One region of the Janthinobacterium sp. 61 genome, then DNA from elsewhere that is predicted to be linked to it. Evidence: predicted binding sites of a transcription regulator. Region 1 holds the regulator's gene; the other holds the start of a gene.
The links. Region 1 encodes LexA, which represses DNA repair genes until DNA is damaged. Its sites were predicted from a motif close to ACTGTATNNNNATACAGT; they were not measured.
Positions count from the first base shown of each region.

Region 2: the regulator LexA is predicted to act here: its motif matches at 4,552-4,569, upstream of imuA (translesion DNA synthesis-associated protein ImuA).

Region 1 is NZ_PJMQ01000001.1:2,889,079-2,897,703, reverse strand. Features, by position in the region: gene accD (acetyl-CoA carboxylase, carboxyltransferase subunit beta) at 1-484, shown strand, start outside; gene folC (bifunctional tetrahydrofolate synthase/dihydrofolate synthase) at 588-1,886, shown strand; gene CLU92_RS13275 (SPOR domain-containing protein) at 1,911-2,909, shown strand; gene CLU92_RS13270 (CvpA family protein) at 2,930-3,418, shown strand; gene purF (amidophosphoribosyltransferase) at 3,458-4,981, shown strand; gene CLU92_RS13260 (cystathionine gamma-synthase family protein) at 5,051-6,292, shown strand; gene lexA (transcriptional repressor LexA) at 6,382-7,029, opposite strand; gene rpsF (30S ribosomal protein S6) at 7,305-7,694, shown strand; gene priB (primosomal replication protein N) at 7,715-8,023, shown strand; gene rpsR (30S ribosomal protein S18) at 8,039-8,329, shown strand; gene rplI (50S ribosomal protein L9) at 8,357-8,625, shown strand, end outside.
Region 2 is NZ_PJMQ01000001.1:3,014,293-3,021,172, reverse strand. Features, by position in the region: gene CLU92_RS13810 (MFS transporter) at 1-925, shown strand, start outside; gene CLU92_RS13805 (GNAT family N-acetyltransferase) at 1,009-3,042, shown strand; gene CLU92_RS13800 (putative Na+/H+ antiporter) at 3,107-4,372, opposite strand; gene imuA (translesion DNA synthesis-associated protein ImuA) at 4,590-5,300, shown strand; gene CLU92_RS13790 (DNA polymerase Y family protein) at 5,230-6,717, shown strand.

The DNA of each region.
Region 1 (8,625 bases):
ATTCGAATTCATGGGCGGCTCCATGGGTTCCGTCGTGGGCGAGCGCTTCGTGCGCGGCGCACAAATCGCGCTGGAACAGAAGGTGCCGTTCATTTGCATCACCGCCACCGGTGGTGCGCGCATGCAGGAAGGTTTGCTGTCGCTCATGCAGATGGCGAAAACCACGGCCATGCTGACCAAGCTGTCGGAAAAGAAATTGCCATTCATCAGCGTGCTGACCGACCCGACCATGGGCGGCGTGTCCGCCTCGTTCGCCTTCATGGGCGACGTGGTGATTGCTGAACCGAAAGCGCTGATCGGCTTTGCCGGCCCGCGCGTGATTGAAAACACCGTGCGCGAAAAATTGCCGGAAGGCTTCCAGCGCGCCGAGTTCCTCGTCACCAAGGGCGCCGTCGACATGATCGTCGACCGCCGCAAGATGCGCGAAGAAATCGCCCGCTTGCTGGCCTTGCTGCAAAACCAGGCCGTCGAAGTCTTGGCGTAATCCGCCAGAGTAACAGGCCGGGCGGTGTCCTGCGGACCCGCCTGGTTGCCATGCCACACCATCTCCGCGCCTCGCGCACTGTCTCCTCATCAAGAAGTCTCCCATGCTCAAGCTCCCCACCACATTGCCGGACTGGCTCGCCATGCTGGAAACCCGCCATTCGGAAACCCAGATCAACATGGGCCTGGACCGCCTACAAGCCGTGAAGGCGCGCATGCAACTGGCTTTTACTTGCCCCGTGATCATGGTGGCGGGCACGAATGGCAAGGGTTCCACCTGCGCCATGCTGGAATCCGTACTGTTGCGTGCTGGCTACAAAGTGGGTCTGTACATCAAGCCGCATTTCCTCGACTTCAATGAGCGCGCGCGCGTGCTGGGCGAGATGGCCAGCGACGAACAGATCGTCGCCAGCTTCAATGCCGTCGAGGCCGTGCGCGGCGATACGCCGCTGACGTATTTCGAATTCACCACCCTGGCCATCCTGCATTTGCTGTCGCAGGCCAAGCTGGACGTGGCCATCCTGGAAGTGGGCCTGGGCGGGCGCCTCGATGCCGTCAACGTGATCGACGCCGATGTGGCCATCGTCACCAGCGTCGACATCGACCACACGGATTACCTGGGCGATACGCGCGAAGCGATCGGCTTTGAAAAGGCCGGTATTTTCCGTCCGGGCAAGGCGGCCATCTGCAGCGACCCCGTGCCGCCGCAATCCTTGATCGACCATGCCGAGGCCATCGGCGCGGATCTGTGGCTGATGGGCCGCGATTTCAACTATTCGGGCGACAAGCAGCAGTGGAACTACGGCGGGCGCGAGCAGCGCCGCAATTCGCTCGCGTATCCAAGCTTGCGTGGCGCCAACCAGATCCTGAACGCGACGGCCGTGCTGGCCGCGCTGGAAGTGCTGAAGCTGAAACTGCCCGTTGGCGCGCAGGAAGTACGTACGGGCCTGGTGACGGTGGAACTGCCGGGCCGCTTCCAGGTCTTGCCTGGCCGCCCCAGCGTCATCCTTGATGTCGCGCATAACCCGCACGCAGCTTCGGCGCTGAACCAGAACCTGGGCAATATGGGTTTCCACCCGTACACCTATGCCGTGTTCGGCTCCATGCAGGACAAGGATATCGATGGCGTGCTGGCCGCGATGAGCGAACACGTCGACCACTGGTGCCTGACGAGCCTGCCGTCGCCGCGCGCGGCGACTGCATCCGAGCTGGCCGCCAAGGTGCAGATCATGCTGGAAGATAAGCCCGACAGCAACGACCATACTGTGTCTATTTTCGATGATCCGGCACAAGCTTTTGCAAATGCGATGAGCCGGGCCGGTGAGAATGATAGAATTGTGGTCTTTGGTTCTTTCCTCACCGTCGCCGGCGTGATGAAGGCCAGAAAATCCTCACTTCACTGAAACGCACTCGACTGAAAATCACGCATGGGCTTGTTCTCGAAACTGTTTAAAAACAAGCAAGAATCCTCTGGCGAAGACAGCGGCTTTTATGTCCCTGGCGAAGCACAGTCGCCGACCCGCAAGCGCGCCGCCAACACCTCTGGTGGCGGTGGATCGCGCCGTGGCGGCAAAGAAGCGCCGGACCCGGTCTTGCCTGAAAAAAAGCGCGCACGCCGCCGCCTGGTCGGGGCCATTGCCCTGGCCCTGGGCGTGGCTGTGGGCTTGCCGATGCTGCTCGATTCCGAGCCGAAGGCGCCTTTCAACGATATCGCCATCGACATTCCCTCGAAAGAAAAGGCCGCTGCGCCTGCACCTGCGCCCGTGCCGGCTGTGCCCGCTCAGGCGGCTGCGCACAATGGCCTGGACCAGTCCGAGGAAATCATCGACTCTCCTCTGCCGCCTGCGGCCAGGCCTGCGCCGGCACCGGCAGCAGTACCGGCGCCCGTGCCGGCTGCCGTCCAGCCTGCGCCTGCCAAGCCGGCCTATGTGGAACCGAAACCCGAGCCCAAGCCTGAGCCCAAGCCGGTCAAGGTGGAGCCGAAACCAGAGCCGAAACACGAAGCCAAGCCGGAGCCGAAGCATGAGCTCAAGCCTGAACCCAAGCATGAGGTAAAAGCGGAAGCCAAGCCTGAGGCTAAGCCTGCCAAGCCGGCGCAATCTGCCGACGATGCGGCGCGCGCTATGGCGATTCTGGAAGGCAAGCCACTGGACAAGCCGCAAGAGAAAGCACAAGACAAGGCACACGACGCCGGCAGCGGCAAGTTCGTGGTGCAGGTGGCGGCGCTGGCGACGCAGGACAAGGTCGATGAATTGCAGGACAAGCTGCGCGAAGCGGGTATCAAGTCTTATACGCAGAAAGTCTCCAGCCCCGCGGGCGAGCGCATCCGCGTGCGCGTGGGACCGTTCGGCAGCCGCGATGACGCCGAAAAGACCCGCGCCAAGCTGCAAAAGCTGGGCCTGGGCGGCAGCCTGGTGCCGGCGTGATGTTGCAAGGCTGAACGGTCGTGACGATCTTCGATTACCTGGTGCTGTTCGTGCTGGTGACGTCCGTGCTGATCAGCATGATGCGCGGCCTGGTCAAGGAAATACTGTCATTGGTCAGCTGGATCGTGGCTTTCGTCATCGCCAACGCCTATGGCGCCACCTTGGCGAAATTCCTGCCGGAAGCCGTGCCGGGTGAAGCCGTCCGCCTGTTGCTGGCCTTCGTGGTGCTGTTCATCGGCGTGCGCATTTTGATGGGCTTGCTGTCCATGACGGTCGACGCACTGGTGAAGGTGACGGGCCTGAGCCTGGCCGACCGTACCCTGGGCAGCCTGTTCGGCGTGGCGCGGGGCCTGGTGATCGTGCTGACCACCGTCATCTTGTGTGGCATGACTTCCATACCACAGCAGTCATTCTGGAAAAATGCGCTGCTCAGCCCGCTCGCGGAACAGGGCGCGCGTGCCATCAAGCCTTATCTGCCTGCCGCATACGCGCAGCATGTGAAATTTTGAATTTTTTTTAAAATCAGTAGCACAGTTTAGGAGCACACCATGTGTGGCATCGTCGGCGTCGTTTCCCATCAACCTGTCAATCAATTGCTCTATGATGCATTGTTGCTCTTGCAACATCGCGGTCAGGACGCGGCAGGGATTGCGACCAATCACAGCAGTATGTTTTCCATGCACAAAGCCAATGGCCTCGTGCGTGACGTCTTCCGTACGCGCAACATGCGTTCGCTGCAAGGCACGACGGGCATCGGCCATTGCCGTTACCCGACGGCCGGTTCGTCGAGCGAAGAGGAAGCACAACCGTTTTATGTGAATGCGCCGTTCGGCATCACCCTGGCGCACAATGGCAACCTGACCAACTGGGAACAGTTGAAGCAGGAAATGTTCAAGAACGACCGCCGCCATATCAATACCGATTCCGATTCGGAAGTGCTGCTCAATGTGCTGGCGCATGAAATCCAGGAAGCCACAACGGGCCTGAACCTGGACCCGGAAGCCATCTTCAAGGCTATCACCGTGCTGAACCGCCGCGTCAAGGGCGGCTATGCTGCAGTGGCGCAAATTGCTGGCGTGGGCTTGCTGGCCTTCCGCGACCCGCACGGCATCCGTCCTTTGTGCCTGGGCATTAATGAAACGGAGCAAGGCCCCGAATACCTGATCGCCTCCGAATCCGTGGCCCTGGAAGGCATGGGCTTCCGCTTCGTGCGCGACATCGGTCCCGGCGAAGCCGTCTTCATCGATGCCGACAAGAAATTGCACAGCGCCCAGTGCGCCGACAACGCCAGCCTGAATCCGTGCGTGTTCGAATTCGTCTACCTGGCCCGTCCCGACTCCGTCATCGACGGTGCCTCGGTGTACGCCACGCGCCTGAAAATGGGTGAATACCTGGCTGAAAAGATCCGTGCCGAATTGCCTGACGTGCATATCGACGTGGTCATGCCGATTCCCGATTCCTCGCGTCCGGCCGCCATCCAGCTGGCCCTGGCGCTGAACCTGGAATACCGCGAAGGCTTCATCAAGAACCGCTACATCGGCCGCACCTTCATCATGCCGGGCCAGGCGGCGCGCAAGAAGTCCGTGCGCCAGAAGCTCAACGCGATTCCTTCCGAATTCAAGGATAAAGTGGTGTTGCTGGTCGACGACTCCATCGTGCGTGGCACCACCAGCCGGGAAATCGTGCAGATGGCGCGCGAAGCGGGCGCGACGAAGGTCATCTTCGCCTCGGCCGCGCCACCGGTGATCTACCCGAACGTGTATGGCATCGACATGCCGACGCGCGACGAATTGATCGCCTATGGCCGCACGACGGAAGAAGTATGCCGCGAAATCACGGCCGACTACTTGGTGTACCAGGATATCGGCGCGTTGAAGCAGGCGATTGCCGACGTCAACCCGGCACTGACGAACTTCGAGGCGTCGTGCTTCGATGGCGTGTATGTGACGGGCGACGTGTCGCAGGAATACCTGGACCGCCTGGAATATGCGCGCCACCATCCGAAGGCGGCAGCGCCGGAAGATACGCCACGTTCCCAGTTGAACCTGAACCTCGCCACCACCGAAGGGTGATGTGGAGCCCGGCTATGGCCGGGCTTTTTTTTATCTGATATTTCTTGCAGCCTTGCGCGCCACTTGATCATGAGCAACAACAAAAACTACGGCTTTACCACCACCATCCTGCATAACGACCGTCGCAAGGGCATCGAGCACGGCTCGCTGCACAAGCCTGTGCATACCTCCGTCGCGTTTGGCTATGGCGATGCACGCCAGCTGGCGTCCGTGTTCCAGGGCAAGGAGCCGGGCTTTCGCTATGGCCGCCAGGGTAACCCGACGGTGTCCGCGCTGGAAGACAAGGTCAACAAGATGGAAGATGGCGTGGCGACCCTGTGCTTCGCGACCGGCATGGGCGCCATTGGCGCCGTGGTGCAATCCTTGCTGCGCGCGGGCGACCATGTGGTGTCGTCGGCTTTTCTGTTTGGTAACACCAACAGCCTGTGGCAAACGGTGACGGGGCAGGGCATCGCCGTGTCCTTCGTCGATGCCACGGACGTGGCCAATGTGGCCGCCGCCATCACGCCGCAAACGCGGATTGTTTTCGTGGAAACCATCGCCAATCCGCGCACGCAGATCGCCGACCTGGCGAAGATCGGCGCGCTGTGCAAGGAGCGTGGCATCCTGTACATCGTCGATAATACGATGACCACGCCCTACCTGTTCCGCCCGAAAGCGGTGGGCGCGGGCCTGGTGGTCAATGCCTTGACGAAATCCATTGGCGGCCACGGCAATGCCCTGGGCGGCAGCTTGACGGACACGGGTGTATTCGACTGGACGCAGTACCCGAACATTTTCGACAATTATAAAAAGGCGGCGCCGGCGCAGTGGGGCATCGCGCAAATCCGCGCCAAGGCCTTGCGCGATTTCGGTGCCTCGCTGGGCCCGGAGGCGGCGCACCATATCGCCGTCGGCGCGGAAACAATGGCCTTGCGCATGGACCGTACCTGCTCGAACGCCCTGGCGCTGGCCACCATGTTGCAAGCGGACCCGCGCGTGGCGGCAGTGCATTACCCAGGCTTGTCCTCGCACCCGCAGCACGCGCTGGCGACGGACTTGTTCCGCAGCTATGGTTCGCTGTTCAGCTTTGAATTAAAAGATGGCATCGATTGCTTCGATTTCCTGAATCGCCTGAATCTGGCGATTCCGGCTAGCAACCTTGGTGACACGCGCACCCTGGTCATTCCCGTCGCCCACACGATCTTCTATGAGATGGGAGCCGAGCGCCGCGCCAGCATGGGCATCGCCGAATCGCTGATCCGCGTTTCCGTCGGGATCGAGGATGAGGCCGATCTGCTGGAAGACTTCCGTGGTGCGCTGGAGGGCTGAGAGCGGTGTTGGTGACTAGGCCATGTACCAGTTTTGAGGCAAACTAAAAACTGGGGTCAGACCCGGCGGGTCTGACCCCAGCACGCAACTTAATGCCAGCTGCGCATCAGTCCCACGGCCAGGCCTTCCAGGGCGAACTCATCTTCCGGCGATACGGTAATCACCTTGAAATCGGGGTTTTCCGGCAGCAGTTCGATGACGGAGCCCGTTTTCTTGTAGCGCTTGACGGTGACTTCGTCGCCGATGCGGGCCACGACGATCTGGCCGTTCTTGGCACTGTCGACCTTTTTGACGGCCAGTAAATCGCCATCCATGATGCCGGCGTCGCGCATGGACCAGCCGCGCACCTTCAGCAGGAAATCAGGCTTGGCCGAGAACAGGGCGGGGTCGACGTTGTAGCTCGCTTCCAGGTTTTCCTGCGCCAGGATGGGCGAACCGGCGGCTACTCGGCCGATCAGGGGCAGCGACATCAGCAGGGCTGCCGGCACTTTCGATGCCAGCGCATCGGCGGCCGCGCTCGCCGCCGCACCGATCAGGCGGATACCGCGCGAGGTGCCGGGCGAAATCTCGATCGCGCCCTTGCGGGCCAGGGCCTGCAAATGTTCTTCGGCCGCATTGGCCGATTTGAAACCCAGTTCATTGGCGATTTCGGCACGGGTTGGGGGAAAGCCCGTGTTTTCAATCGCGTCCTTGATCAGGTTCAGGATTTGTTCTTGTCGTGCTGTCAGCTTGATCATGAGCGGTGGGTGCATACTAAAATGCTGTCTATATGAACAGTCTGTATTTTTGTACAGTATCGTCCACTATGCAAGGGGATTTCCGTCTTTTCGGCGAATTTGGCAAGAAATACTTGTCCACAGGCGGAAAGCACGGTGGCGCACGGGCTTTTCGGGCGCTTGTGGAAGGAATGATTGAAACGTTTGCAAAAGGCGGTTATAATCTTCGGCTGACCTTCCCACACCCGTCTTGACGCCGGGGTGGGCGATTATCAATCCGACCTGAAGGAGTTTGCATGCGTCATTATGAAATAGTCTTTATCGTCCATCCGGACCAAAGCGAGCAAGTGCCCGCGATGATCGAACGCTACAAAGCCAGCGTAACCACCCGCGGCGGTTCGGTTCACCGCGTGGAAGATTGGGGCCGCCGTCAAATGGCTTACTCGATCCAAAAGCTGCCTAAAGCACACTACATCTGCCTGAACATCGAATGCGACAACGAGACCCTGGTCGAGTTGGAAACAGCATTCAAATTCAATGATGCCGTGTTGCGTCACCTGACCGTTAAAATGAAGAAAGCTGAAACAGCTCCTTCGCCGATGATGAAATCGGTACAACGCGAAGACGCGGCCAAAAGCCACCGCACCGAAGCACCAGCAGCCGCTCCAGCCGCAGCAGCAGCTTAATTCTTGACCAGGATCGTGCGCTGAACCAGCTACAAGTAACCGCCATCATTGCCGAGCGCGAAATATTGCGCTACACCCCGGCAGGGTTGCCGATTGTGAATGCAGTATTGCAGCACAGTTCGCAGCAGATGGAAGCAGGAATTGCCCGTTTGACCGAGTTTGATGTTGCCGCGCTAGCCGCTGGTGAAATATCAGGCAGGTTCAGCCAGGCAAGCTTGGGCGGGGTCTATCAGTTCACGGGTTTCCTGGCCAGGAAGAGCCGCAACAGCAAGAGTTTGGTGTTTCACATCATTGATTTTAGTGCAGTCACCCCGACTAGCGCATTTTAGATACAGGAGCCTGACATGGCATTCGGTAAAAAGTTCGACAAAAATAAGCTCAAGCTTAAAGAAAAACGCAAACAGCAAAACCCGTTGTTCAAACGCAAGAAGTTCTGCCGCTTCACCGCAGCTCACGTTGAGCAAGTCGACTACAAAGACGTCGACACGCTGAAAGACTTCGTCCAAGAAAACGGCAAGATCATGCCAGCACGCCTGACCGGTACCAAAGCGCACTACCAGCGCCAAGTTGACACCGCAATCAAGCGCGCTCGCTTCCTCGCGCTGCTGCCATACACCGATCTGCACCACGCTTAATCGGTCAGATATTCCTGGAGAAGAACTATGCAAATCATTCTGTTAGAAAAAGTTGTTAACGTCGGTAACCTCGGCGAAGTCGTCAAAGTCAAAGACGGTTACGCACGTAACTTCCTGATCCCGCAACGCCTGGCACGTCGTGCCACGGCAACCGCTGTGGCTGAATTCGAAGTCAAGCGCGCCGAACTGGAAAAAGCTGCTGCCGCCAAACTGGCCGCATCGCAAGCCCAGGGCGAAAAACTGAGCGGCCTGACCGTTCAAGTAGCTCAAAAAGCTGGTGTTGATGGCCGTCTGTT
Region 2 (6,880 bases), 120 kb from region 1:
GATCGAGCAATTTCTCGTCGCGCGTTTCATTCAGGGCATGGGCTGCTGCTTCATCTTCGTCGGCTATGCCATGATCCACGAACTGTTCGATGACATGGCGGCCGTCAAGCTCAGCAGTATTCTGTCGAGCACCACCATCCTCGCCCCCCTGGCCGGCCCCATCCTCGGCAGCGCCATCATCAGCCGGCTGGACTGGCGCTATGTGTTTTTCCTCTCCGGCCTGCTGGCCTTGCTGTCCTTGCTGGGCCTGTTCAAGACCATGCCGCGCACGGCGCCGGCACAGCCGCGCCTGGATGGCCGCGCCATCGTGCGCAGCTATGTCGCCATTTTCACCAACGGGCGCTTCATGTTCGGCATGTTCACGGCCGGGCTGGCCACCGTGCCCCTGACGGCCTGGATCGGCTTTTCGCCCATCTTCGTGCTGCAGGAGATGGGCGCCTCCTACGCCACGTATATCGCCCTGCAATGCGTGATTTTGTCCGGCTTTGTCTTCAGTAGCATCGCCATCCAGCGCCTGCGCCAGGATTTCCCGCTCGGGCATCTGCTGCGCCTGGGCGGACTGATCGCGGCCGCCGGCATGCTGGGCGCGGGCGTGGGCCGCCATCACGTCGACGTGTTTGCGGCCTGCATGTTTGTCTATTCCATCGGCTTCGGCCTGTTCAATGGCGCCCTGATCCGTAGCGCGATCACTGCCAGCAAGGAATCGATGACACTGACGACGGCTGCCATGAGCTTGCTGTACTGCATTTATTTGTCCGCCTGGCTGCAGCTGTACAACGTGCTGTGCCAGCGCTTCGGCTATGCGCTGGAAACGTATGCGCTGCTCAATATCCCCGTCATCGTGGTCATCGCCGGCTGCCTGCTGTTGTTTACGCGCGGCATGGCGGGGCGCCCGGAAAGCGAGGTGCGGCTGGCCCGGCACTGATGGCGCAACGATGCGCATGTTCCCGACCTTGAGTTACCTCCTGCGACGTTTATTGACACCCTCCAGCGGAAAATGGTGCGCCCATGAAAATAGATGACCTGGCCTCAAAACACGATCAAGCAAAGATTTTCAACTTGGAATACGAGTTTCGCATTCACCGGCTGAAACTCGATTACATCACCCTGGCCGATATTCGGCCAGCCGGCAGCGACCTGAAACAACTGGCAGCGGAGCACCAGGCAGGCATCGCCGCCCTGCGCAGCTTTGTCGCCGGCAATTTTACGTATTTCAATGCGGCAAGCTGTTCCTCGCTGAGCTGTATCCCCACGCGCGCACTGGGCGACGACGAGCGCTACCTGCACCGCATCTGGATGGGCGGCCCCTTGCCGGCCGTCGCCTGTGAAGCGATCCAGCAGTGGGGCGCGGCGCTGGAAGAGGTGCGGCACAACGGCGGTGCGCCATATGTCTCCATCCTGTGGGCCTGGGATGCGCAACAATTGCGCCATGACGAGCGCTTCAGCCCCACGGGTGGCGCAGGGCGCTACACGATAGGCCGCTACGCCATCGGCGGCACGACCCTGCATATCAACTCGCTGCGCGCGCTGGCGCTGGACTTTGCTCCTGCCCGCTTCGATATCCTCGATACCCTGCATGCGCAGCGCTACTTCGCCACCTTGTCCGATTATTTCCGCATCCTCATCATGTGCGAATACGGCGGCATGTATATGGATGTCGATACGATCCCGCATAAGCCGGCGACGATTTTCCTGATGAAGCCGGAAGTGCCCGATTATTTCCAGCGCAAGGAGGGCGAGGACGAAGCGCGCCAGCATGTCAGCTGGATGAATCTGTTTCTCGATGAAACGGGCATGCTGATCGCCAAGAAGAACGATGCCGCGCTGCGTGTGATCCAGCGCAATGTGAACCTTGCTTATGCGGGCATCGATGGGGAAATCCCCCGTTCTTGCCCGCAATTCGAGGCGCAGCTGTTTGGCCAGTTCTATGCCGAATGGAAGAAGAACCTGGGTGTGACCCTGCTCAGCCATGCCGAGTTTTACCAGCGCTATTGCGTGCTGTATGACGGCGCGCGGGAAGCGGTGACGGGCGGCATCCGAGGCATGCGGCTGCTGGACGATATCATTACCGACATGCACATCCCCTTGAGCGACGAGGAACATCGCGCGTATGCGCGCTGCGTGGCGCGGCTAGCCGAAATCGACTGGCAACTCGACGATCCTTTGCGCCTGGTCAATATCGTCGATGTGTTCGATATCGAGGAAGTGCCGCGCATGGCGTATGCGGCCCAGTTGCGGGCGGACATCGAGCATTTTCACTATTACTCGGTGCTGTCGGAGGACCCGCAACTGGACCGCGTGAATGCCGTTTTTTGCCGCTACCTGCTGGCCCACCGTTCGCAGCATATTGCCGCCGGCAATTTCTGGCGCCCCACCGTGGGCCGCCACGGCAGCCGCATGCCGGCCGTCGGCGATGCGGCCCCGTCCGGCGACGAGGCGCAGGCGGGCTTGCTGTCGCATGCGCCGCTCAGGCTGGTGCCAGGTGAGCTGCTGGGCGACGAGGCGAAGAACCGCATGGCGAAACTGCTGTTTGCCACCAGTTACCTGGAATACTGTTCGTTTGGAAACAAGCTCAATCTGCAGTTCGTCGAATTGCAGCGGCGGCAGAACATCGACCCTTACCTGACGCACATCCACGGCCTGCATGACGAGGACGACCGTTTCATCGGCTTTTTCACGGCCGCCACGATGGCCGAATTCCAGGCTTGCGGCGCCGTCTCGTATTACCGCGATGACATGAAGGCGCTCGACGATGCCTATGACGCATTCGTGCTCGCGCATGCGCGCGCCGACGACTGTTTCGTCAGCAGCCTGGCCATCGACGAGAAATACCGGGGGCAGGGCCTGTTCCGGCAGATGTTCCATGAAATCCGCGACCTGGCCAGCCGCAAGGGCTGTGCGCGCATCACCCTGACGGTGTGGGAAAAGAGCGACGCCTTGCAAGTGTATCTGCACAAGGGTTTTCGCAGCGTTGGCACGTTCGACTATGCCTACAGCCTGTTCTATGACCGCCTGCACTTCCTGGTGTACGAAGGCAACTGAGGAGGGAAATTGAGGAGGGAAACCGAGAGGAGCTGGGGCGGCCGGCAGCCGCCCCAGTGCATGCTTACAGGGCCAGGAAGGCCAGGGCGGCCACGGCCGTCGGCAGCAGGGCACCGGCCAGCAGGCCGACGGCGCCGATCGACTCATCCTTGAAGCCGCGGCGCAGCAGGGCCACGCCGGCCGGATTCGGCGCGTTGGCGATGACGGTCAGGCCGCCACCGGCCACGGCGCCGGCCACCAGCATGTATTTCGCTTCGTCCGTCATGCCGACGATCAGCGAACCGAGGTAAGTGAGGGCCGCATTGTCGGTAATGGCCGTCAAGCCCAGGGCGCCGAAGAACAGGGCCAGCGGCTTCAGGCTGGAGACGATGGGCTGCAGCCACCATTGCTGCATGCCGCCCAGTACCACCAGGCCGCCGAGGAAGAAGCCGACCAGCAAACCTTCTTTCAGGATCAGCGGGCTTTGATAGCGCTCATACGCCTGCACGAAGCCAAGGAAGAACAGGAACAGGCCGAAGAACAGCACGGGATGGTGCGCCAGGGCTACCACGCCGGCCAGCACGGCCAGGTGCACCAGGCTGACGGTCAGCGGCACTTTCGGCGCTTCCACGTCACCCGCTTTCGGCTTGATGTCGGACGTGTTGCTGTGCAGATATTTGCGCAGCAGGATGCTCACGCCCGTGGCATTGATCAGCACGGCGATGGCCGCTTTCCAGCCGAAATGGCTGGCCATGAAGGCGCTGTCCCAGTTCCACGTAGTGGCCACCATCAGCACGGGCGGTGCCGCGTATGAAGTCAGGGTGCCGCCGATGGACACGTTGACGAACAGCACGCCCAGCGCGCCGTATTTCAGCCATTCGGGTATGCCCGGACGGAAGATTTGTGGCGCCAGCATCAGCGCAGCCAGGGTCATGGCGGCCGGTTCCGTGATCATCGAGCCCGTCAGGGGCACGAGCGCCAGTCCCAGCCAGACGAGGGCCAGTTCCGTACGCAGCGGCATGACGCGCGCCACGCTTTTCAACAGGCGCTGCACGGCGTCGAGCACGGGGCGCGAGGCGGCTACCACCATGACGACAAAGACGAACAGCGGTTCCGTGTACTGGCGCGATTCGGCATACTCGATGGCCGCCTCGCCGCCCGAGACAAAGGCCATGATGATGATCAAAATGAAGGCCCAGAAGCCGAACACGACTTCCACTTCGCCCAGCAAGTGCAGCATGCCTGCATGACGGGGGTGGCGCTGCGCCAGGGTTTCAAACGATTTGGCGGCGAAGGTGTGGATGAGAGCAAGGCCGAAGACGATGGCGCTGATGATTTGGATGGTGGTCAAATGCGTTTCCTTATGGACGGAGGGAGCCGACTGGTACTTTGCCAGGCGGTAAGGAGAGTGCTTATGGTACAGCAATCGATGCCGGAAACGGGGTTTTTCGGACATGGCGGAGCGGCCCGGGCAGCGGCGATGCACAGAGAATAAGCAGATAAGCCTTGCCAAAAGGAGGGCCGGATAGTACTGTATATACATACAGTATTCATCTTCATATCTAATTATGCAACATTCCGAATTGATGGCCTCGCCGGAAGCCTTGCACCCTTCTTTATGGCGTGCATCGCAGCTGGGCCAGGGCGCCACGCGCTGCCTGGAGACGGGCTTTGCCGCCCTGTCCGCGCAGCTGCCAGGCGGCGGTTGGCCCAGCGGCAGCCTCATCGATCTGCTGGTGCAGCAGCCGGGCAGCGGCGAATTGCGCCTGCTGGCGCCCGCGCTGGCGCAGCTGCCGGGCTTGCCCATCGTGCTGCTGCAGCCGCCCCATCCGCCGCAGGCGCTGGCCCTGGCCGCGCAGGGACTGGTGTCGTCGCAGCTGCTGTGGCTAAAGAGCGCCAGCAGCAAGGATGCTTTGTGGGCGGCGGAAAACATCTTGCGCAGCGGCAGTTGCGGCGCCTTGCTGTTCTGGCAGTCGCACGTGCGCGCCGACAGCCTGCGCCGCTTGCACCTGGCCGCGCAAGGCGGTAACACCCTGTTTTGCATGCTGCGCCCCTTGCACGGCGCGCAGGATGCGTCGCCGGCGCCGCTGCGCCTGTCCGTGCGCCCGGCCGCCGGCGGCATCGAGATCGGCTTCATCAAGCGCCGGGGACCGCAGCGCGACGCGCCCCTGTTCCTGCCCCTGCAACCTCCTTCTTTACTGCTGCGTCATGCGACTCTGGATCGGCCTGTGCCTGCCCCTGCTTCCGCTCGAAGTGTTTTGCCCGCGCTGGTCGGCTGACCTCCTGAGCGTGGTGCTGGAGCAGGAGCAAGTGATGGTACTGTCGCCGCTGGCGCAGGCGGCTGGCATCCGGCCGGGCATGCGCCGCGCGGGCGCGCTGATGCTGGCGCCGCAGGCACGCCTGCATGAACGCTCGCACGAACTGGAAGCGCAAGCCTTGCAAGCGGTGGCGCTGGCGCTGCTGCAATACTCGCCGCTGGTGGCGCAGGGCGAAGAAGCCACCCTGCTGGTCGACGCGGGCGCCAGCCTGCGCCTGTTTGGCGGTGTGCGCGCCCTGTGCCGGCAAATCGCGGCCAGCTTGCGCGCGCTCGGCTACACGGCCCAGCTGTCGTGTGCCCCCACGGCGCGGGGCGCCTGGCTGCTGGCGCGCGCCGGTACGCGCCGGGGCCGGACATTAAGCATGGCCAGTCTCGTGCGCCGCCTCGACCGCCTGCCGTGCGCCCTGCTGCCGCCCGCGCGCCCCTACCTGGACTGGCTGGAGGGCATCGGCTGCCGTAACCTGGGGCAGCTGCGCCACTTGCCGCGGCCCGGCTTGCAGCGCCGCTGCGGCAGGACCTTGCTGGACATGCTCGACGACGCGCATGGCCACAGCACGGAACTGTACCTGTGGATCGAAGCGCCGCCCACGTTCCGCGCGAGCCTGGAATTGTTCGACCGCGTGGAGCACGCGGACGCGCTGCTGTTCGGCGCGCGCCGCCTGCTGCAGCAGATGACGGGCTGGCTGTGCGCGCGGCAATTTGCTGTCGAGCGCATACAACTGCTGCTGGCGCACGAGCGGGGCAGGGTGGCGCGCCCGCCCACCGTCATCGAGCTGGCTTTGGGTGTCGCCGTCTGGCGTGACGAACACTTGTTGCGTTTGCTCAAGGAGCGCCTGGCGCAGCTGGTGCTGGAGGCGCCCGTGATCGGTCTCACCCTGGAAGTGCTGCAGGTGCAGCCCATGGCGCCGCCCAGCGAGAGCCTGTTTCCCGAGCCGGGCGGCACGCCGCAGGAGCGCCAGCGCCTGATGGAATTGCTGGTGGCGCGCCTGGGCGCCGAGAATGTCTTGCAGGCAGTGCCGCGCGCCGATTACCGCCCCGAAGCGGCGAACCAGTGGCTGCCGCTGCCTGCCAAGCCCGGTGCTAAAAGCGCGCTGCCCGACTTGCCGCCCGGCTTGCCCGGCATGCCCCGTCCCGGCTGGCTGCTGGCCCAGCCCATTGCCCTCTTGATGCGCGAACACCGGCCCTTCTATGGCTCGCCCCTGAAAATGGTGTCCGTCGCCGAGCGCATCGAGGCGGGCTGGTGGGGCCAGTCGCAGGCGCGCGATTATTTCATCGCCGAAGGCCTCGACCACGCCCATTACTGGGTCTACCGCGAACGCATCGCCGGCAGCGGTGAAGAGGCCGCGCCGCGCTGGTTTTTGCATGGCTTGTTTGGCTGAGTGGGGCAGCCGTTCCTGCGCGCCATGCTTGCCTGTTTTGCGCTCGGCGTCCCGTGACAAACGGAGATAATTGACATGACCTGCTCCTGTAAGATGCTTCTCCTGTTTATGGCCAGACCGCCTGCCTGCATCTTGTGTGATGGATGCAGGATGTCTGGCCAGG